DNA from 4 places in the Streptomyces sp. NBC_00654 genome. Region 4 is predicted to be linked to each of the others. Evidence: riboswitches for the same ligand, from Rfam matches in the RefSeq annotation. Region 4 holds a riboswitch; each other region holds the start of a gene.
The links. A riboswitch is a leader RNA that binds a small molecule or an ion and turns the genes downstream of it on or off. The one in region 4 is predicted to bind cyclic di-AMP.

Region 1 (5,598 bases), 2.7 Mb from region 4:
GTCACCCCCTCGCTGTACGCGCTGTACGACCAGCTGAACGCCCCGCCGGAGCTGCGGGAGCCGGTGCTGGCCGCCATCGCGGAGGGCGGCGGATCGCTGTTCGTCTCCGGCGTGGACCCGGGCTGGGGCAACGATGTGCTGCCGCTGCTGATCAGTGGCCTCGGCTCCACCGTGGAGGTGATCCGCTGCCAGGAGATCTTCGACTACTCCACGTACGACCAGGAGGACTCGGTCCGGAACCTGGTCGGCATGGGCCTGCCGATGGACCACGAGCCGCTGATGCTCGCCCCGACGGTGCCGACCATGGTGTGGGGCGGACAGATCCGGCTGATGGCCAGGGCACTGGGCGTCGAACTCGACCGGATCCGCGAGACGGTGGACCGGTGTCCGCTGGAGACCTCGGTGACCACCAGGACGATGGGTGAGTTCGGGGCGGGCACACAGGGCGCGGTGCGGTTCGAGGTGCAGGGCATCGTCGGCGGTGAGCCCCGCATCGTCATCGAACACGTCACGCGCATCCACCCCTCCTGCGCACCGCACTGGCCGGCGCCTCCCGACGGTGACGGCGCGCACCGGGTGGTCATCGAGGGACGCCCGCGCATCGAGGTCACGATCGAGTCCACCGACGAGGGCGAGAACCGGTCGGCGGGCGGGAACGCGACCGCGGCGGGCCGGCTCGTGGGCGCCGTCGACTGGCTCGTGGACGCGGAACCCGGACTGTACGACGCACTCGACGTCCCGCTGCGGCCCGCAGCCGGCAAGCTCGGAAGGAGACAGCGATGAACATCGACATTCCCGAAGGCAAGGACGCGATCGCGTACGTGTGGGGGGAGATGGTCCCCGGGATCGGCATCGCCGCCGCGGGCTTCTCGATGTCGGTGTACGACCACACGACCCTGGGACTGCGCGAGTTCGAAGCCGCGCGGCTGCGGATCGCCCAGATCAACGGGTGCGCGTTCTGTCTGGACTGGCGCACCGAGCGGGACGGGGAGACGGTCGAGGACTCGTTCGCCGACGCGGTGGCCGCATGGCGCACCACCGACGCGTTCGACGTCCGGACCCGGCTGGCCGCGGAGTACGCCGAGCGGTACTCCCTGGACCACCATGGGCTCGACGAGGAGTTCTGGACGCGGATGAGCGCGGCCTACAGCCAGCTGGAGATCGTGGAGCTGACGATGAGCATCGGCTCCTGGCTGGTGTTCGGCCGGCTCAACCACGTCCTGGGCCTCGACACGGTGTGCGCGCTGCCCGGTCACTGACTCACAGGTCGGTGGCGATGATCTGTTCGATGTTCCGTTCGGCCAGCGCGGTGATGGTGACGAACGGGTTGACGCTGGTGTTTCCGGGGATCAGGGCTCCGTCGATGACGTACAGGCCCTGGTAGCCGTGCAGGCGGCCGTGGTTGTCGGTGGCCTTGTCCAGTACGGCGCCGCCGAGCGGGTGGTAGGTGAGGTGATCGCCCCAGATCTTGTAGGTGCCGAAGAGGTCGGTCCGGTAGATCGTGCCCTCCTTTCTGTTGATCTTGTCGAAGATGGTCCTGGCGGCGTCGATGGAGGGCTGCTTCCAGGCGGTCTGCCAGCTCAGGTCGACCTTGCCCGTCGCCGCGTTCCAGACGAACTCGGCGCGGTTCGGGTTCTTGGTGATCGAGAGATAGAACGAGGCGTACGTCTCGATCCCGGTGGGCAGCGGGGCGACCTCGGCGAACGCTCCGCCTGCGGCCCAGTTGTCGATGCCGCCCGTGGGAATGGACGCCTGGAGCTTTCCGGTCGGGTCCCACATGTGGTTGGCCCGGCCGCACATGACGTTGCCGTTGTCGCCCCACCCCTTGCCGACCTCGCTGTTCAGGCGGGGCAGGGCGCCGGTGGTCCTGAGCATGACGAGCAGCTTGCTGGTGCCGACGCTGCCCGCGGCGAAGAACACCCGGTCCGCGGTCACGGACTTGGTGGCCGTGGTGTCCCCGGTGGTGTTGAGCTGGTCGATGACGACCGTGTAGCCGCCGGAGGCCGCGGGGGCGACCGAGGTGACCTTGTGCAGCGGTGAGACGGAGACCTTGCCGGTGGCTCCGATCCGCTCCAGGTAGGTCTTCTGCAGCGACTTCTTGCCGTAGTTGTTGCCGTAGAGGATCTCGCCGTCCAGCGCGGACCTCGGGACGGTGCCCGCCGCCTCCTGCTTCATGTAGTCCCAGTCGTACACGGCGGGCACGAAGAGGAACGGGAAGCCGGAACGTTCGGCGTGCTTGCGGCCGACCCTGGCGTACTGGTAGCAGTCGGCGGATTCGAACCACGCAGGGTCGATGGTGCCGACCCCGAGCCCGGCGTTGGCGCGCGGGTAGTAGGTGCCGTACATCTCGTCGGCGTCGACCGTGGGGAGGATGGCGCCGAAGTTCTCGCGCCGGGGGGTGACGGCCATCCCCCCGTTGACCAGCGAGCCGCCGCCGACGCCGCGGCCCTGGTAGACCGTGATGCCGCCGAACTCCTCGGCGTCCAGGATCCCGGTGTAGCGCGGGATGTTCCGGTCGATCGGGAAGCCCAGGAAGTTGCTGAGCGGCTGTTTGGTCTTGGTCCGCAGCCAGTAGGAACGGCGGTCCGGGCTGGTCGTGTTGGCGAAGATCCTGCCGTCCGGCCCGGGGGTGTCCCAGGCCATCCCCATCTCGACCATATGGACATCCACGCCCGCCTCGGCGAGTCGCAGCGCGGCGACGCAGCCGCCGTATCCGGTGCCGATCACCAGGGCCGGGACATGGGCGCCGGGATCGATCCCGGCGGGCGCCACCCCGGCCTCCGCCCTGGCCGAGGCCGGGTGGCCCGCCAGGGTCACGGCCCCAAGAAGAGAACCTGTTCCTGCAAGGAACCTTCGACGCGAGACGCCCTTGGATCTCGCATCCTGCATGGTAGTGTCACTCATGTGACATCCCTCACTCTCGACAGAGTGAAACAGGTTCTACTGTCGAATGCGTAGTAAGTCACTACACACTGACGGGTAACTTACGGTCCGGCTCAAGGCCGCCCCGGCAAAAGCCGGCGGGCGGCACGGAGCCCTGCGACTCCGTACCGCCCGTCGGCCTGCCACTCACTCCCGACACCGACGGGTGTCAGTACGCCCCGAACACGTTGTCGATCGAGCCGTACTTGTCGGCGGCGTAGTTGCACGCGGCCGTGATGTTGGCGACCGGGTCGAGGCTGTCCATCGACGTACCGGGCACGTGGTAGGCCTGGAAGGTCGGGTCGATGACCTGGAGGAGGCCCTTGGACGGGATCCCGGCGGCGGCGTTCGAGTCCCAGTTGTTGACGACCAGCGGGTTGCCCGAGGACTCGCGCATGATGTTGCGGTGGATGCCCTCGTAGCTGCCGGGGATCCCGTGCTCGGCCATGACGGCCAGCGACTCCTTGATCCAGCCGTCGAGGTCGTTCGTGTACGCCGTGGGCTGCTCGGCCGCGACGGCGACGGTACCGGTGGCGGCGGCCTGGGTAGCCGTACCGGTGGCCGTGTCGGCGGCGGAGCCGTTGGCGCCCGGCTGCGCGCTCGTGCGCTGCGAGCGGTCGGCGCGGTCGCCTCCCTCGCTCCGGTCGGACGAGGAGGCAGTGGACTCGGGCTGCGCCGGCGCCTTGGATCCGATCGACAGCTTGAGGCCGGGGTGAATCAGGTCGGGATTGTCGCCGACGGCCTTTCGGTTGTCGTCGTACAGCTTCTGCCAGCCACCACCGAGGGAATAACTGCGGGCGATCTTGGAAAGCGAATCACCCTCGACCACGGAATGGGTCGTGGCATCCGCCCGCTGCGCGGCAATTTCCTTGACGGATACGGCAGTCGGCGCCACGGCCTTTTCGGCGGTGATGGAGTGCTGCGCGGGTGCCGCGGAGGCAAAGCTCGCACCGGCCAGCGGAAGCACAAGGGCGGCTCCGCCGGTGCCCACGGCGATGAAACCGCGGGTCAGACGGGCGGACGTGGAACGACGGTACTTGCCCGTTTCGGGCATGGTGAATCCTCTCCGCCGCCTGCGAGGTGAGCTGTCGGGTTCAGGCTGGAGCTGCCTGGCCGCACGCGAATGCGACTTCACCCCAGCCGGTCCGGATACCGGACCGGCGTCTTACCTGGGTCCCCCGCTCCTGCCGTACGTGAGTAGGTTCGATTGCCGGACGGCGGCAGGATTAGGCGTTCCATCCGGATTGACGGTGACCGTAGGCGAGAAATCTTGATCGGAACAAGCCCTGAATTCCGGATCGCATTTCCTGCGCAAGATCAATTGATGGAAATCCCTGTCGGCAATCTCACGACGCGAAGTCAGATTCCCCGGCGCAGAAGGGAACCGGGCGGCGCGCCACGGCGTCCGGGGTCCGGAACGTGACGCTCACCACTGAGTCCGATAAGGGCGATTTGCGCGAGGCGCGAAACCGGCAAACAGCCTGAATGATCTTTTATGAAGGGGTGGACCAATTCCGGTCAATCGCCCAAATCGCCCATTTCGAACTCTCGGGGTGAGCCGGCGGGAGGCTCCGCGGGACCCCGGCCCGACGTCCGGACGCGACAGGGCTTAACGTGTGCGTTGGAGACTGGTAAGCCAAGCCTTACCTCTGCTGTTCGCCGTACCCTGCCCGCGCTCGTCCGCCCTAAGGAACAACACGCCATGACACGCCCCGTCCGCGTCGCCATCGTCGGAGCCGGTCCTGCCGGGATCTACGCAGCGGACGCGCTGCTGAAATCCGAAGCCGCACAGGACCCGGGTGTGTCGATCGACCTGTTCGAGCGCATGCCCGCCCCCTTCGGCCTGATCCGCTACGGCGTGGCCCCGGACCACCCCCGGATCAAGGGCATCGTCAAGGCGCTGCACCAGGTGCTGGACAAGCCGCAGCTGCGGCTCTTCGGCAACGTCGACTACCCCAACGACATCGGCCTGGACGATCTGCGGTCCTTCTACGACGCCGTGATCTTCTCCACCGGCGCCGACGCCGACCGCGCGCTCGACATCCCCGGCGCCGGTCTGGACGGCTCCTACGGAGCGGCCGACTTCGTCTCCTGGTACGACGGGCACCCCGAGGTCCCGCGCACCTGGCCGCTGACGGCGGAGAAGGTCGCCGTGCTGGGTGTCGGCAACGTGGCCCTGGACGTGGCGCGTGTACTCGCCAAGACGGCGGACGAGCTGCTGCCGACGGAGATCCCGGCCAATGTGTACGAGGGCCTGAAGGCCAACAAGGCGCTGGAGGTGCACGTCTTCGGGCGGCGTGGCCCCGCCCAGGCCAAGTTCAGCCCCATGGAGCTGCGGGAGCTCGACCACTCGCCCAACATCGAGGTCATCGTCAACCCCGAGGACATCGACTACGACGCGGGCTCCATCGAGACCCGGCGGGGCAACAAGCAGGCCAACATGGTCGCCTCCACGCTGGAGAACTGGGCGATACGCGATGTCGGTGACCGCCCGCACAAGCTGTTCCTGCACTTCTTCGAGTCGCCGGTCGAGATCCTGGGCGAGGACGGCCGCGTGGCCGGTCTGCGTACCGAGCGCACCGAGCTGGACGGCACCGGCAACGTCCGGGGTACCGGTTCCTTCACCGACTGGGACGTGCAGAGCGTCTACCGCGCCGTCGGCTACTACTCGCAGGA
Region 2 (5,598 bases), on a different contig from region 4:
GCTCGTTTCCAAGGCGTTCACCCCGCGCCGGGTCGCGGAGTTCGCGCCGCGCGTGCAGGAGCTGACGGACCGCCTCATCGACAACTTCATCGAGGAGGGGAAGGCGGACCTCATCCATGACTTCGCCTTCCCGCTCCCCATCTACGCCATCTGCGATCTGCTGGGTGTTCCGCGCGAGGACCAGGACGACTTCCGGGACTGGGCGGGCATGATGATCCGCCACGGCGGCGGCCCGCGCGGCGGGGTGGCCCGGTCGGTCAAGAAGATGCGCGGCTATCTCGCGGAGCTGATCCACCGGAAGCGGGAGGGCCTGGGGGCCGAGGGCGAGGACGACGACCTGATCTCGGGTCTGATCCGGGCGAGCGACCACGGCGAGCACCTCACCGAGAACGAGGCCGCCGCGATGGCCTTCATCCTTCTCTTCGCCGGATTCGAGACCACGGTCAACCTCATCGGAAACGGTACGTACGCCCTGCTGCGCCACCCGGAACAGCGGGCGCTCCTCGATCGCGCGCTCGACGCGGGGGACACGGAGCTGCTGGCCACGGGCATCGAGGAACTGCTGCGGTACGACGGACCGGTAGAGCTGGCCACCTGGCGCTTCGCGACCGAGGCGCTGACGCTCGGGGGGCGGGACATCGCCGCGGGTGATCCTGTGCTCGTCGTGCTCGCCGCGGCCGACCGGGACCCGGAACGGTTCGACGACCCGGACACGCTCGACCTCGCACGGCGTGACAATCAGCACCTCGGCTACGGGCACGGCATCCACTACTGCCTGGGAGCGCCGCTCGCCCGGCTGGAGGGGCAGGCGGCGATCGCGACGCTGCTACGACGCCTTCCGGAGCTGCGACTTGCGGGAGAACCGACCGATTTGCGGTGGCGCGGAGGTCTCATCATGCGTGGACTGCGCACGCTGCCGGTGGAGTTCGAGCCGGGCCGGCGGCACAACAGAAGTGACGCTGCGTCAACTCTGTGACTTTCACGTGATCTGCGCTGCATCGACTTGTGACACACGTTCGAGTCCCGCTAGGTTCACCGTTCAACGCCTCGAACGGGGCGTCACGTGACTCGCCGGTCACCTCAGTACCCACACCAGTCAGTCGCACGGAAGGCAAACCCCATGGGCTCCGCGAACGGCAGACACCGCCGCCCTCGCCAGGCACCCGCCATCGTCGTCGCCGCGGGCGTGACGGGATCGGCCATTGCGATCCCGCTGCTCGGCGCGGCCGGTGCGCACGCCGCCGAGGCCTCGACCTGGGACCGGGTCGCGGAGTGCGAGAGCGGCGGCATGTGGAGCGCCGACCTCGGCAACGGCTTCTACGGCGGGCTCCAGTTCTCGCAGGACACCTGGTCCGCGTACGGCGGCACGGCGTTCGCGCCCCGGGCCGACCTCGCCAGCCGCTCGCAGCAGATCGCCGTGGCGGAGAAGGTCCTGGGCGACCAGGGTCCGAAGGCCTGGCCCAGTTGCGCGGTGATCTCCGGACTCGCGACGGACAGCTCGCTGCCGGGCGTCGACCCGGGTCCCGCGCCCTCCGCCGACCCTTCGGATATGGCGCCGGCGGACGGACTGCCGGACGGCGGGACGGACGGGACGGCGGACGAAGCCGACGGCGGTGGTACGCCGGGCGGGAACGACGCCTCCGGCGAGGCGGCCGACCCCTCGTCGAGCCCTTCCGCGCCGCCCGCGAGCCCTTCCCCGAAGGCGCCCGCACCCGAGGGCTCCTCGGCGCCTGACGCCCCGAAGGGCACGGACGGCACCGGAGGCAAGCACCGCGGTACGCCGGCCCCCGAGGAGAGCCGGGCCGCGGACCGGGACGGCGGGCGCGAGTCCGGCCGGCATGCCTCGCGCGGCGAGGGCGAGGCGCGCGACGGCGGTACGGCACCCGTCGGCGGCGACTACACCGTCCGGCCGGGCGACAGCCTCTGGGCGATTGCTGACGCACAGAAACTCCCCGGTGGATGGACCGCGCTGTACGAGGCGAACAAGGATGCCGTCGGGGTGGACCCGGACCTGATCCTGCCCGGCCAGAGCCTGGAGCTGAGCCCGGACGCGGCCCCCTCCGGCGATGTCGAGGGCGCCGCCGCCAACTGATCCAATTCGGGAAAACGCCCCGAAATCCGGGGTAGTTCAGAGGCCTATGTCCACTTATGCGTAAGTGAGACATGGGTCTCTTTGCTTCAACTGGCGTGTCTCGTCCGCCGGGTCCGCCCATATCGCCCCCGACCTGCGGAAACGTTCCTCTGTTGATGGCAAGTAAGGCCCGATTGACCGGTATGTCCATCTTTGAATGTGGGGGTTGCCTGTGTTTACGGTCGGAACCGCTCGCACCGCGGGCCCCGTCGACCGTCACGCCGAATCCTGCCGTCGGTCGAAGGGAACAGACGCGTAAAGCGCCGTAGGCAGGAGCGGGGGACCCAGGTAAGCGCCGGGCCCGGTCGACTCGTCCCGTACGAGAGCGATCAGGACCGGCTTGGGGTGAAGTCGCGTGCTAGGACACGCGGCCGGGCAACTCACTTGGCCCGAACCCGACAGCTCACCTCGTAGGCGTCGGTGAGGAGAAGTTCCATGCTGCGTAACAGCAAGGGCAAGCACCGCCGCCCGTCCAAGGCCGTCCGTGTCGCCACGCTCGCCGGTGTCGCCGGTGCCGCCGTCGCCGTCCCGCTGATGGGTGCGACCGGCGCCTCCGCCGCCTCCGTCTCCACCTGGGACGCCGTCGCCCAGTGCGAGTCCGGTGGCAACTGGTCCATCAACACCGGCAACGGCTACTACGGCGGTCTGCAGTTCTCGCAGTCCAGCTGGGCAGCCGCCGGCGGTACGCAGTACGCCGCCCGCGCCGACCTGGCCACCAAGTCCCAGCAGATCGCCACCGCCGAGAAGCTCCTCGACATGCAGGGCCCCGGTGCCTGGGCCTGCGCCGGTGCCGGCGGTCTGACCAACGACGGTGTGGACCCGGGTGTCGACACCGGCTCCGGCCAGGCCGAGCAGGAGCAGGCCCAGCCGAAGCAGCAGGCCCAGCCGAAGCAGCAGGAGCGCCAGGCCGAGCAGCCCGCCTCCCGCGGCGAGCAGCGCACCGCCCCGGCCGCCCCCAAGGCCGAGTCCGCCAAGACCGTGACGACCCCGACCGGTCAGAAGGTCCAGAAGGGCGACGGCGAGTACAAGGTGAAGTCCGGCGACACCCTCAGCAAGATCGCTGAGAAGGAAGGCGTCAAGGGCGGCTGGCAGAAGGTCTTCAAGCTCAACGGCGACATCGTCCAGGACGCCGACCTGATCTTCCCGGGCCAGCAGCTCCACCTGAAGTAGTCCCCGCCCGGCCCGGAGCGCTCCCGCTCCGGCCGAAGCGGATCACGGCTTCTCCTCCCTCCGAGGGGGACGTCCGGCGGCATCTCCCTCGGCTCCGCCCCCGGCCCGGCGCGCTCACCCCCCGTGCGCGCCGGGCCGGGGTGTTTTGGCTGCGCGGCCGGCTCCGTGCGTTCAACTTCTGTAGTTACCAGCCAGTAAATTTCTTGACCTTCCTCCCGGTATGCGGGCCCTTGGGTCCTTTTTCGTCCCAGGAGACGGGCGGTCGGCCGCCCCACGGGGCCGAGCCGGTTAGGCTCGTGTCGCAAGGCCACAGTGACCCTGCACAACCAGCGTCATATCCCAGAAGGAGATGCCTCGTGCCGTCCATCGACGTCGTCGTAGCCAGGGAAATCCTCGACTCCCGGGGCAACCCCACGGTCGAGGTCGAGGTTGGCCTCGACGACGGCAGCACGGGACGTGCTGCTGTTCCGTCCGGCGCCTCCACCGGTGCGTTCGAGGCCATTGAGCTTCGCGACGGTGACCCCAACCGCTACCAGGGCAAGGGCGTCGAGAAGGCCGTCCTCGCCGTCATCGAGCAGATCGGCCCGGAGCTCGTCGGTTACGACGCCACCGAGCAGCGCCTCATCGACCAGGCGATGTTCGACCTGGACGCCACCGAGAACAAGGCCTCGCTCGGCGCCAACGCCATCCTCGGTGTCTCGCTGGCCGTCGCCCACGCCGCGTCCGAGGCGTCCGACCTGCCGCTCTTCCGCTACCTCGGCGGCCCGAACGCGCACCTGCTGCCCGTTCCGATGATGAACATCCTGAACGGCGGCTCGCACGCCGACTCCAACGTGGACATCCAGGAGTTCATGATCGCGCCGATCGGCGCGGAGTCCTTCTCCGAGGCCCTGCGCTGGGGCGCGGAGATCTACCACACCCTGAAGAAGGTCCTGAAGACCAAGGGCCTGTCCACCGGACTCGGTGACGAGGGCGGCTTCGCCCCGAACCTGGAGTCCAACCGCGCCGCCCTGGACCTCATCGTCGAGGCCATCAAGGAGGCCGGTTACGTCCCCGGCCGCGATATCGCGCTCGCGCTCGACGTCGCCGCGTCCGAGTTCTACAAGGACGGCAGCTACGAGTTCGAGGGCAAGTCCCGCTCGGCCGCCGAGATGACCGAGTACTACGAGGAGCTCGTCTCCGCGTACCCGCTGGTCTCCATCGAGGACCCGCTGTACGAGGACGACTGGGCCGGCTGGAAGGTCATCACCGACAAGCTCGGCGCCAAGGTGCAGATCGTCGGCGACGACCTCTTCGTCACCAACCCGGAGCGCCTGGCCCGCGGCATCGAGGAGGGCTCCGCGAACGCCCTGCTCGTCAAGGTCAACCAGATCGGTTCGCTGACCGAGACCCTGGACGCCGTCGAGCTGGCCCAGCGCAACGGCTTCAAGTGCATGATGTCGCACCGTTCCGGTGAGACCGAGGACGTCACCATCGCCGACCTCGCCGTCGCCGTGAACTGCGGCCAGATCAAGACCGGCGCCCCGGCCCGCTCGGACCGTGTCGCCAAGTACAACCAGCTGCTGCGCATCGAGGAGATCCTCGACGACGCCGCGGTGTACGCGGGCCGCTCGGCGTTCCCGCGCTTCAAGGGCTGACATCCCGGCACCCGGGGGCCGGTCACCGGCCCTTCGGTGGTTCGGTGCACCAGCCTCCGTCCGTCCCCGCACTCGGTCCCGTACCGTGTGCGGGGACGGACGTGCGTAATGGGGAGGCGGGAGACATGGCCGGGAAGGACCGCGACCGGTTCTCCACCTCGACCAGGCTGCGACTGCTCGGCGAGCAGACCGCGGCCCGCGTCTACCGTTCCCAGAACCGCCGGCAGGCCCGCCGCTCCCGGCTCACCGGCCGGGCCGCCTTCCTGGCCCTGGTCGTCTGTTCCCTGGTGGTCGCGCTCGCGTACCCCATGCGGCAGTACGTCTCCCAGCGCGACGACATCGCCGACCAGGAGCGGCTCTCCCAGGAGGCGGGCCGGCGCACCGAGGAGCTGCGCGACGAGAAGGCGCGGCTCCAGGACGACGCGTACATCATGCGGCTGGCCCGTGAGCACCTCCATTACGTACTCCCCGGGGAGACCGGCTACACCGTGGCCGACCCCGACGCGGCCGAGGACCGCCGCGGAGAGCCGGGCGCGGCGGACCGCCCCTGGCACTCGAACCTCTGGGACGGCGTGGACAGCGCCGACCGCGACTGACCCGCACCCCTGAACAGCACCGTCGAGCAGAGCCTTCAAGCAGCGTCTTGTCGAGCAGAACCTT
Region 3 (5,598 bases), on a different contig from region 4:
CGGGACGGTCTCGTCATCGAAGTGCGTGTAGTACAGGTCGATGTGGTCGGTGCCGAGCCGGCGCAGCGACTCCTCGGCGGCGGCCCTGATGGTGGTGGCGGAGAGCCCCTTGTACGAGGGGTGGGCACCGACCTTGGTGGCGACGACGATGTCGGACCGGTTGGCACGCGAGGCGAGCCACTTGCCGATGACGGTCTCCGACTCGCCGCCCTCGTTGCCGGGGACCCAGGCGGAGTAGGAGTCGGCGGTGTCGATGAAGTTGCCGCCCGCCGCGGCGTACGCGTCCAGCACCGCGAAGGACTGTGCCTCGTCCGCCGTCCAGCCGAAGACATTGCCGCCGAGGGCGAGGGGGAAGACCTGAAGGCCGGAGGAACCGAGCGGGCGCAGAGAAGTCACAGAAGTCATGAAGAGTTCAACGAGAGCACCCGGGGGCGCTATTCCATGACAGCGGACCGGCAGCCCTGACGTCGGGGGGTGTGCGTCAGGGCTGCCGGGGTTCGGGGGCGCCCGGTGAGGGCGCGGGGGGAACGCGGCGCTGGGGCAGGGGAAGCGCGGTGCCGGGGCGGGACTCGGAGCCTGCCGGGTGGCCTCCGGCCGGAGGTCACCCAACGGGTTCTCAGACCGTGAGCCCCTTGCTGCGCAGCCAGCTCATCGGGTCGATGGCCGAGCCACCCGGGGTGCGGACCTCCAGGTGGAGGTGGGCGCCGGTGACGTTGCCGGTGGCGCCGACACGGCCGATGGTGTCGCCCGTGCTGACCTTCTGACCGGCCGACACGTTCATCGAGGACTGGTGGCAGTACCAGATCTCCGTGCCGTCATCGAGCACCAGGACCGTGCGGTAGCCGTACGCGCCGGAATATCCGGCGGACTTCACGGTGCCGCTGTGCACGGCCTTGACCGGGGTGCCGCTCTGCGCCGCGAAGTCGAGGCCGGTGTGGTGGCCGGAGGACCACATCGTGCCGGACTGACCGTAGGTCGAGGTGATGCTGTACGAGGACGTCGGCAGCGCGTAGCTGGCGGCGAGCTTGGCGAGGCGCTCGGCCTCCGCCTTCTTCTTCGCCGCTTCCTCCGCCTTCTTCTTCTCGGCGGCGGCCTTGGCCTCGGCCTTGTCCTGCTGCTTCTTGGCCTCGGCGGCGGCCTTCTCGGCTGCCGCCTTCTCCTCCGCGGCCTTGGCCTCGGCGTCGGCGCTGGCCTGCTGCTGCTCGGCCTGCTGAAGGATGCGGGCGCGCAGTGCCTCGCCCGGGTCGGTCGTGCCCTGCTCCGCCTCGGCGTCGGTGATACCCGCGGAGGTGAGCGGTGCGGTCGCGACCGGCTTCTTGTCCTCGTCGTCGGACAGGAAGGAACCCACGCCGGGAAGGGACTTGGCGTCGGGGAGACTGGCCGCGAGGGAATCGGGAAGAGATATGGAGACCGGCGGCTTGCTCTGCGCGGTGGCCATGCCGCCCGCTCCGACGGCCGCGATGACACCGACCCCGAGGACGGTGGAGCTACGGGCGAGTCCCCGCTGCTTGGCTACGCGGTGCCTGCCGCGCACGGGCCGGATGGACTCCTCGGTGGGATTCCATTCCTCCCAGGTCCTGTCCGAGTCACCGAAGTTGCCGGTGGCGAAGGGTGACGGGGCCTCGGGGGCAGGCTTGTTGGACGCCACGTGGGCGCACTCCTTTCCTTCCTTCTCGCCTACCGGGTTAGCTGACGGGTTCGGAGCAGGAAGGTCTCCTACGGGCCCCTCCGCCTCTGACGAGACGCAGGTGTCCGATTCACCCCATGTAGGTGGTTCCCCGGTTCCCTTGCGGGATTCGGCGCTCGCGCACGGTGCCGCCTCTTGCGACGACTGGGACGACCGCGCTGCGTTATCGAACGTTAATAGACGGACGGGTCCTATTCCAAGCTCTTCCCAGTGATCGTTCGCGACTTCGGCCTGGACTTACGTGATGCAACCATCCCGAATCGGACGAGCAGAGCACGATTTGATCACTACTTGATTTCTGACATTGCATCAAATGTTATGCGGAGCGGTGTCCTTCGATTACGTACGGTGGTATCGCCCGGCAACCGGCACGCGCTCCAACCACGGATCCCGTCCACACGTCCGTCCACACGTCCGTCCACACATCCGTCCACACATCCGTCCACGTCCCCGTCCGCACCTCACGCCCGCACGTCCCGCTCATTCATCGCCCCGGCCCACGATCCTCACGGTCGTCCGGCGCTCCGGCTGTCCCTCAGCGGGCCTTCCCACCGCGAGAAGTGCCATGTCGTCAGTGGACCGGCCGCCGGTGTGCAGCCGGACATCGTCGGTGAGCGCGGAGAGCAGTTCCTCGGGCCCGGGGAAGATCCGGCCCCGCAGCCGGGCCGCCGGATCGTAGAAGGCCCCGGACGCGTCCCGCGCCTCGGAGAGGCCGTCCGTGAACAGCAGCAGCGTCGCCCCCGGCGGCAGACCCCACTCGTCGGCCCGGTCCGGCCACGCACCCAGGTTCATCCCGAGCGGCAGCGCGGGCACGGTCGGCGACAGCACCTCCAGCGCTCCGTCCGCGTGCAGCAGGATCGGTTCGGGGTGCCCCCGGTTGACGATGCGCAAGGAGAGGGAGCCGGGCGGGATCTCGACGAGCACCGCCGTGATGAACCCTTCCATCGCGTCGAGCCCGCCGCGCCGGGTCCCCTCCCGTGCCAGCGCCCGTTCCAGCCGCTGGGCGACCCCCTCCAGCGAACGCTCCTGCTCGGCGGCCTCCCGGAACGCCCCGATGATCACCGCCACCGCCTCGACCGCGTCGAGCCCCTTGCCCCGTACGTCCCCGAGCACCAGACGTACGCCGTGCGGGGTGTCCGCCACGGCGAACAGGTCACCGCCGACGAACTCGTCCGCCTGGGCCGCCTCGTACCGTGCGGCGACATGCAGTCCGCCGATCCGGTCGTCCGGGGTCGGCAGCACGGCCCGCATGGCGGTCTCCGCGATGAAGCGCGCCGAGGCCAGCTGCTCGTTGCCGCGCCGCACGACACCGTTGATGACGAGGGCGAGCACCGAGGCCGTGAGCACGGTGATCAGTTCGGTGACCGGAGCGGCCCGGGTCAGCGTCCCCGCGTACAGGTGCAGAGCGAAGACGGCCAGCACCGAGGCCACGCCGGTCCGGACGGTGCTGGCCAGACTGAAGAACGGGGCGGCCATCAGCGGTGCCGCCACGAACAGCGGTACGGCGGTGAAGGTCGGCGGGGTCCCGACGTCGAAGAGCAGCCCGCCGCCGATCATCAGGGCGGGCAGCGCGCGTACGAACCGGCGGGCCCCGACGCCTCCGGCCGGCCCCCGGCCACCATGGCGGGCCGGGAAACCGAAGGAGGGGACCACACGCCCGCGCACCGGGAAGGCCGACCGCCAACGGCTCCGGGCGCGGGGCAGCCCGGCAGGTCTCCCGCGCCGCCTGTCCCGCTTCCCCACCTGTGCACTCCTGCCCGGTCCATCCACGGCTGCGGACGGTACCGCGCCCCGTCCAGGCTTGCCGGAGCCGCGCCGTGCGGCGACTCCTCATCGGCCAAAAGAGGGGAGCGTGCGGGGCCGGGGCCTCCGGAGGTCAGTCGGAGAGCCGGAGTTCCGCGTAGATCGTCAGCGCATCCCGTACGAAGGCGGCGGTGCCGTCCCCGTACCGATCGTAGTTCTTCGCGAAACGCGGATCGGCGGCATACATCTCCTCTGCCCCGCCGCGCCCAGCGAGCGCCACCACCGGCCGCCGCGCTCGTACGCGTCACGGCCCCTGCGGATACGGCGGATACGGCACCCATGGACCCGGTGGATCCGGCACACGGTCCGGAAACGACTCGGGCCCGGCACGCTGTATGCGTACCGGGCCCGGTCCTTCAGTAGCGGGGACAGGATTTGAACCTGCGACCTCTGGGTTATGAGCCCAGCGAGCTACCGAGCTGCTCCACCCCGCGTCGTTGAATGCAACTCTACGGCATGCCGGACGCACTCCTGACCACCTGGCACGTCAGACCTCCAGCACGATGGCGTTCTTGGCCCGGTCGAGAGCCTCCTCGGACGCGGGAGAGCCTGCCTCGCCGCGCCCCTCGACGAGGGCCTGGTTGACCGTGACGAACGGACGCATCCGCTCCTCGTACCGCGCGAACGCGAGCGTGTGGTCACCGTCCGCCCGCGCCAGTTCGTCCGCCAGCACCTGAGCACCGACCAGCGCCAGGCCGGTGCCCTGCCCGGAGAGCACGGACGCCCCGTACCCGGCGTCGCCCAGCAGCACCGCCCGCCCCCGCGACCAGCGGTCCATCCGCACCTGGGCCACGGCATCGGCGTAGAAGTCGGGCGCCTCGCGCAGCGCCTTGAGCAGCCGGTCGCTCTCCCAGCGCAGCGGCGCCATGTGCGCGGCGACCAGCGCCCGGTACGCCTCCTGGGTCCGGGCTTCCGGCCCGAGCGGCCCGCCCCCGAAGCCGAAGGTGACCCGGAGCTCGGTGTTGTCGCGCACCGGATAGATGCCGTACCCGGCCGTCCCCTCCCGGAGCCACACCTGCCAGTTGTCGAGGCCCAGGAAGTTGTCCGCGCCGAAGATGGCGATGTGCATGTCCAAATGACGGATGAACCGCTCCTCGGCGCCGAAGGCCAGCCGCCGCACCCCCGAGTGCAGCCCGTCGGCTCCCACCACCAGGTCGAAGGTGCGCGGGGCGGCGTGCTCGAAGGTGACGCGCACCCCCTCCTCCGCTTCCTCCAGTGCGGTGATGCTGTCCCCGTAGAGGAACTCCGCCCCGTCCCCGACGCGTTCGTGCAGCATCCGTACGAAGTCCTCGCGGAGCACCTCGATGTCGCCGTTGTCGAGCCGGCCGCTGCTGAAGGTGGACTCGGTGGAGCGGTGCATCTCGTTGCCGTCCCCGTCGAGGACGGACATGCCCCGCATCCTGGTACGGGCGCCGCGCGCCCGGTCCAGCAGCCCGAGCCGCTCGACGACATCGAGGGCGACGCCGCGGATGTCGATGGCCTGACCGCCCCGGCGCGGGGCGGGGGCGCGCTCCACGACGGTCACGGTACGGCCCTGTTCGCCCAGCAGCCGGGCGAGTGCCGAGCCGCCGATACCGCTGCCGGAGATGAGGACGTTCTTCATGGCGGAACCCCTTCGGTCCTGTGGCTGTCCGCGCCACCGATTCGTACGGTGTACGCGCACTGAATGTACGGCGTACGCGCACGCCTGCCAAGCACACTTCTCCGCACCTGAGCTAGTGCAGGGCCGCGATTTTCCGCCTTCTCTCCTGCTAGCCTCTGCACTAGTACAGCCCCAGCGCCCGAAAAAGAAGAACGCCGCCTGGGAGAGAAAGAGGAGGAGCAGGGCATGACCGCGGAAACCCAGCCCCCGTACCGGCGCATCGTCGGTGAGATCCGTCGCCGCATCACCGCCGGTGAACTCGCCCCGGGTGACCGGGTCCCCTCGACCCGGCAGATCGCCAAGGACTGGGGCGTCGCCCTGGCCACCGCGACGAAGGTGCTCACCACGCTGCGCCTGGAGGGGTACGTGGAGACCCGCCCACGGATCGGCACGGTGGTGGCCGCGGGGCGCGCGCCCGCGACCGCTTCCGCTTCCCCTCCCGCGCCTCTCGCGGCCCCTGTGTCTC
Region 4 (5,598 bases):
GGCCCGGTGAAGGCCGGTGATGTCATCGGGTACGCCGGGGATTCGGGCAACTCGACCGGCGCGCACCTGCACTTCGAGGTCCGGCCCGGCGGCGGCTCGGCGATCGACCCGCTGGCGTGGCTCCGCAGCCACGGACTCAACCCGACCTGAGCGGCCCAGGGCCGGGCGTCCCCTCGGGCCGAGGGGATTCCGGCCGGGAAATCCACGACACGCCCGGGGGGCGGGACGGCCGAGGCCGCCCCGCTCCCCGGGCGTTCTCCGTCTGCGGCCTCTCGGCCCGCAGCTCCTCGGCCTACAGCTTCTCGACCGGCGCGTACCGCAGGAGCAGCTTCTTGGGCCGCTCGTCGCCGAAGTCCACCGTGGCCTTCGCCTGGTCCCCGAAGCCCTCTACGGCCGTCACCGTGCCCAGACCGAACTGGTCGTGCGTGACCCGGTCCCCCACCACCAGCGTGACCACCGGCTTGTCCGAGCTGCGACGGGTCGCGAAGCCGGACGGGCCGGAGCGCGAGCGGGACGAGGACAGCGAGGACGTGATGCCCGAGGTCGGACCGGCCGGAGCCGCCATCGGCCCCTTCCGCTTCCACTCCAGGTGCTGGTCCGGGATCTCCTCCAGGAAGCGCGACGGCGGGTTGTACGAGGGCTGGCCCCAGGCGCTGCGCATCGCGGCCCGGGTCAGATAGAGCCGCTCACGGGCGCGGGTGATGCCGACGTAGGCGAGCCGCCGCTCCTCCTCCAGCTCCTTGGTCTGGCCGAGGGCCCGCATGTGCGGGAAGACGCCGTCCTCCATCCCGGTCAGGAACACCACGGGGAATTCGAGGCCCTTGGCCGTGTGCAGCGTCATCAGGGTGATGACGCCGGAGCCGTCCTCGTCCTCGTCCGGGATCTGGTCCGAGTCGGCGACCAGCGCGACCTTCTCCAGGAACTCGGCGAGGGTGCCCGCACCCTCCTCGTCGCCGCGCTCCTGCTCGAATTCGAGGGCGACGGCGGCGAGCTCCTGGAGGTTCTCGATACGGGTCTCGTCCTGCGGGTCCGTGGAGGCCTGGAGCTCGGCGAGATAGCCGGTCCGCTCCAGGACCGCCTCCAGGACGACGGCCGGTCCGGCACCGGACTCGACGATCGTGCGCAGCTCCTCCATGAGCGTGTTGAAGCGCTTCACGGCGTTGGCCGAGCGGGCCGCCATGCCGTACGCCTCGTCGACGCGGCGCAGCGCCTGCGGGAAGGAGATCTTCTCGCGCAGCGACAGCGCGTCGATCATCGCTTCGGCGCGGTCGCCGATGCCCCGCTTGGGCACGTTCAGGATGCGGCGCAGGGGGACGGTGTCCTCGGGGTTGGCGAGGACCCTGAGGTAGGCCAGGACGTCCCGGACCTCCTTGCGCTCGTAGAAGCGCACTCCGCCGACGACCTTGTAGGGCAGCCCGACGCGGATGAAGATCTCTTCGAAGACACGTGACTGGGCGTTCGTCCGGTAGAAGACGGCGACATCGCCGGCCTTCGCGTCGCCCGCGTCCGTCAGCCGGTCGATCTCGTCGGCGACGAACTGTGCCTCGTCGTGCTCGGTGTCGGCGACATAGCCGGTGATCCGGGCGCCACTGCCGGCGTTCGTCCAGAGATTCTTGGGGCGGCGGCTCTCGTTCCGCTCGATCACCGCGTTGGCGGCGGAGAGGATCGTCTGCGTGGAGCGGTAGTTCTGCTCCAGCAGGATCGTGGTGGCGTTGGGGTAGTCCTCCTCGAACTGGAGGATGTTGCGGATGGTCGCGCCCCGGAAGGCGTAGATCGACTGGTCCGCGTCACCGACGACACACAGCTCGGCGGGTGCGTCCGCCTCGCCGGACGGGCCCACCAGCTCGCGCACGAGGGTGTACTGCGCGTGGTTGGTGTCCTGGTACTCGTCGACCAGGACGTGGCGGAAGCGGCGGCGGTAGTGCTCGGCGACATCGGGGAACGCCTGGAGCAGGTGGACCGTCGTCATGATGATGTCGTCGAAGTCCAGGGCGTTGGCCTCGCGCAGCCGTGCCTGGTACAGCGCGTATGCCTGGGCCAGTGTCTTCTCGAAGCCGTCGGCGGCCTGGCCGGCGAAGGTCTCCTCGTCGATCAGCTCGTTCTTCAGGTTCGAGACCTTGGCCGTGAACGACTTCGGCGGGTAGCGCTTGGGGTCGAGGTCCAGATCGCGGCAGACCAGGGCCATCAGCCGCTTGGAGTCGGCGGCGTCGTAGATCGAGAACGACGAGGTGAAGCCGAGCTTCTTCGACTCGCGGCGCAGGATCCGTACGCACGCGCTGTGGAAGGTCATGACCCACATGGCGTTGGCGCGCGGGCCGACGAGCTGCTCGACACGCTCCTTCATCTCGCCCGCGGCCTTGTTGGTGAAGGTGATCGCGAGGATCTGGCCGGGGTGCACACCGCGCTCCGCGAGCAGATGGGCGATCCGGTGGGTCAGCACCCGGGTCTTGCCCGAGCCGGCCCCGGCGACGATGAGCAGCGGCGAACCGGCGTGCACCACGGCGGCGCGCTGCTCGGTGTTCAGCCCGTCGAGCAGCGCGGCGGCGTCGATGACCGGCCGCGGGGCACCGTCCCGGTAATAGCCGTCGCGGGGCGGCGGGGGCGCGTCGAAGACGCCCTCGAAGAGACCCTCCGGCACCGCTTCGGGTGCGTGGTCCTCGGGAGGCGGCGGGGGCCCTTCCTCCGAGTGCTGGAGGCCGGTCAGGAAGCTGTCGTCAAAGAGGCTGCTCATCGCTTGACGAGTCTAGGCCGCCGCACCGACAGTCCGTGGCCGCATCGGATACGAGGGCGGCCGGACGGGCACGTACGGAGACCGGGCACCCACACCGCGTAGGGGAAGGGCGGCGGCGCCCGGTTCCCGCGGGCCCGATTCACCGAGGTCACGAAAATGTATCGGGCATATCGAACATCAACCTTCACAGCGGCCCCACGGGTGGCTAGCGTGCTCGGTCGGGCGCCCCGTACCCCCTTGCGGCGAACCACGCCGAGCGGACGCCCCCGCCGAATCCGTACTGCCCGACGGCAGCCCGGGACCGGGGACCCACCAGCGGTACCGGGGTGAACCGGCCCTTCCCCACGGGGCCGTAGGGCAGCCTTCCGTTCCGCCCGAACCCGACAGCCAACCCGGCAGGCGGTCCACGGAAGGAGATGCCGGCCTTGGCCTCGCATCGCAAACCGCGTACGAAGGTGCGCACCACCACTCCCGCCGTCGGGCTGACGACGGCGGCGCTGGCCTCCGTCACGCTGCTCTCCACGCAGAGCGCGACGGCCGCGCCCGCGGAGCCCAGGCCCGGGATCGAGGAGGTCCGGAAGAAGGTCGACGACCTCTACCGGCAGGCGGGCACCGCGACCCAGCAGTACAACGAGGCGAAGGCGGCCTCCGCGAACCAGCGCGCCGAGGTCGACGCCCTGCTCGACGATGTGGCCAAGCGCGCCGACAAGGTCAACGAGGCCCGCCGCGCCCTCGGGAACTACGCGGCGGCGCAGTACCGCACCGGCGGCATCGCGCCCACCGCGACGTTCTTCCTGGCGGACGACCCGCAGGCGTACTTCGACCAGGACCAGCTGATGGACCGGATGACGAGCCAGCAGCAGAAGGCCGTCGCCGACTTCCGCGAGCAGCAGTCCGCGGCGGCGGTCAAGCGCACCGAGGCGGTGAAGAGCCTGGAGACGCTCACCGAGTCGCAGGCCACGCTGCGCACCAGCAAGCAGAGCGTGCAGACCAAGCTGACCGAGGCGCGCACCCTGCTGTCGACGCTGACCGCCCAGGAGAAGGCGCGGCTGGCGGAGCTGGAGCGCGAGAAGAAGGCCGAGGCCAGGATCAAGGCGGAGAAGCTGGCGCGTCAGCAGGCCGCCGCCGAGGCGGAGGCCGAGCGGAAGGCCAAGGAGGAGGCCGCGAAGGAGCCGGACTCCGGGAGCGGCACCGGTGGCGGGACGGACACCGGATCGGGGCCGGACAGCGGCTACGCCGCCAAGGCGGAGAAGGTCCTCGCGTTCGCGCGCGGCCAGATCGGCAAGCCGTACGTCTGGGGCGCGACGGGCCCCGCCTCGTACGACTGCTCCGGGCTGACGCAGGCGGCGTGGAAGGCGGCCGGGGTCGACCTCCCCCGTACGACCTGGGACCAGGTGAAGGTCGGCACCCGGGTGGCCACGGCGGATCTGCGCCCCGGGGACCTGGTCTTCTTCTACGACGACATCAGTCACGTCGGCATCTACAAGGGCGACGGCATGATGATCCACGCGCCGAAGCCGGGCGCGAACGTGCGCGAGGAGTCGATCTACTACATGCCGATCTACGGCAGCGTGCGCCCCGCCTGACCGCGCGACGCCCCGGACGGCCGGTGAAGGCCGTCCCGGGGCGCTCCGGGACGGGACCGGCCGGCTCAGGTCCAGAGGGTGGCGATGAAGATGTTGGCGACCGTCAGACCGCCGACCGCGGCGAACGCGCCCTTGTCGACCTTCTCCTCGTCCCGCTTGATGTAGACGAGCGCGAGGATGACGACCAGGATCAGCAGCTTCACGCCGATCTTGATGTTGTTCACGGTCTGGTCGTCGGCCTGGTTGAGCCCGACCAGGGCGACGCCGGTGACCAGCATGGTCAGCGCACCGTGCAGCATGGCCGGAACGAATCGCGCCGTGCCCGCGCCCATCGCCTTCATCTGGGTCAGGAAACCTCCCAGCAACGAGGCGATGCCGATGATGTGCAGGGCGACGAAGATATTGATGAGTACGTCCATGGTCCCGCAGCCTAGGGCCCTGCCCCGAACCGCGGATCGCGGCCCTGGCCGTAGCACCACCTCACAGCCAGGTGTAGCGTTCTTGGCTCGTTCTTACGGATTTCGCCCGGACCTGCACGAATTGCCTGACTCTGAGGCAGTATTTCCGGTCATTCCGGCACAGCGAAACGCCACATGCGTGCAATAGCTGTCATGTCGACTCTTTTCCGCGCCCCGCGATTAGCGTCCCTCCCAGGTGATCGGCTCTCCAGCGCCGCCCGTACCGGGCGGCACCCGCTCACCCCGCCGCGAGGTCCGGCGGTCGGCCGCTCCCCCCGTGGTGGCCGGCCCACCGGGCCTCGCGTGCCCGTCGGCAGCCCCCGGCGGGCAGCCGACAGGAAGGATGCAGCCCTCGTGGCCGCGCACCGGAAATCAGCTCACCGGAAACCCAAGCAGCGCCTGTTCACCGGCCCTGCTGCCCGCACCGCGGCCACCCTGGCCCTCGCCGGGGCGGCGACCGCCACCACCGCCACCGGTGCCGGGGCGGCCCACGCCGAGCCCCGGCCCACCCCGGCCCAGGTCAAGACCAAGGTGGACCGGCTGTACCACGACGCGGAGGTCGCCACCGAGAAGTACAACGGGGCGAAGGAGAAGGCGACCGCGACGGCGAAGGCCCTCGACGCCCTGCGCGACGAGGCGGCCCGCCGGACCGAACGCCTCAACACCTCGCGCCACGACCTCGGTTCCCTGGCCACCGCGCAGTACCGCACCGGCGGGCTCGACCCGGCCGTCCAGCTGGCGCTCTCCTCCGACCCCGACCAGTACCTCCAGCGCGCCGCGTTCCTGGACCGGGCCGGTGACCGCCGGGCGACCGTGCTCAACG

Region 1: another riboswitch for cyclic di-AMP. It lies ahead of OHA98_RS17235 (LysM peptidoglycan-binding domain-containing protein); the one in region 4 lies ahead of OHA98_RS05790 (C40 family peptidase).
Region 2: another riboswitch for cyclic di-AMP. It lies ahead of OHA98_RS34675 (transglycosylase family protein); the one in region 4 lies ahead of OHA98_RS05790 (C40 family peptidase).
Region 3: another riboswitch for cyclic di-AMP. It lies ahead of OHA98_RS37680 (M23 family metallopeptidase); the one in region 4 lies ahead of OHA98_RS05790 (C40 family peptidase).

The regions. Positions count from the first base shown of each region.
Region 1 covers NZ_JAPEOB010000001.1:4,023,574-4,029,171, reverse strand. Annotated here, with positions in the region: gene OHA98_RS17250 (dihydrodipicolinate reductase) at 1-783, shown strand, start outside; gene OHA98_RS17245 (carboxymuconolactone decarboxylase family protein) at 780-1,259, shown strand; gene OHA98_RS17240 (GMC oxidoreductase) at 1,261-2,904, opposite strand; gene OHA98_RS17235 (LysM peptidoglycan-binding domain-containing protein) at 3,092-3,976, opposite strand; cyclic di-AMP (ydaO/yuaA leader) riboswitch at 3,980-4,165, opposite strand; gene OHA98_RS17230 (FAD-dependent oxidoreductase) at 4,625-5,598, shown strand, end outside.
Region 2 covers NZ_JAPEOB010000003.1:533,644-539,241, reverse strand. Annotated here, with positions in the region: gene OHA98_RS34685 (cytochrome P450) at 1-976, shown strand, start outside; gene OHA98_RS34680 (transglycosylase family protein) at 1,121-2,092, shown strand; cyclic di-AMP (ydaO/yuaA leader) riboswitch at 2,383-2,563, shown strand; gene OHA98_RS34675 (transglycosylase family protein) at 2,567-3,301, shown strand; gene eno (phosphopyruvate hydratase) at 3,658-4,938, shown strand; gene OHA98_RS34665 (septum formation initiator family protein) at 5,064-5,534, shown strand.
Region 3 covers NZ_JAPEOB010000003.1:1,159,926-1,165,523, forward strand. Annotated here, with positions in the region: gene OHA98_RS37675 (aldo/keto reductase) at 1-396, opposite strand, end outside; gene OHA98_RS37680 (M23 family metallopeptidase) at 617-1,648, opposite strand; cyclic di-AMP (ydaO/yuaA leader) riboswitch at 1,660-1,812, opposite strand; gene OHA98_RS37685 (PP2C family protein-serine/threonine phosphatase) at 2,168-3,340, opposite strand; partial or broken gene OHA98_RS37690 (TipAS antibiotic-recognition domain-containing protein) at 3,564-3,748, opposite strand; tRNA gene OHA98_RS37695 (tRNA-Met) at 3,851-3,924, opposite strand; gene OHA98_RS37700 (FAD-dependent monooxygenase) at 3,978-5,093, opposite strand; gene OHA98_RS37705 (TetR/AcrR family transcriptional regulator C-terminal domain-containing protein) at 5,319-5,598, shown strand, end outside.
Region 4 covers NZ_JAPEOB010000001.1:1,302,968-1,308,565, reverse strand. Annotated here, with positions in the region: gene OHA98_RS05800 (M23 family metallopeptidase) at 1-150, shown strand, start outside; gene pcrA (DNA helicase PcrA) at 293-2,731, opposite strand; cyclic di-AMP (ydaO/yuaA leader) riboswitch at 3,003-3,149, shown strand; gene OHA98_RS05790 (C40 family peptidase) at 3,148-4,317, shown strand; gene OHA98_RS05785 (hypothetical protein) at 4,383-4,736, opposite strand; gene OHA98_RS05780 (C40 family peptidase) at 5,130-5,598, shown strand, end outside.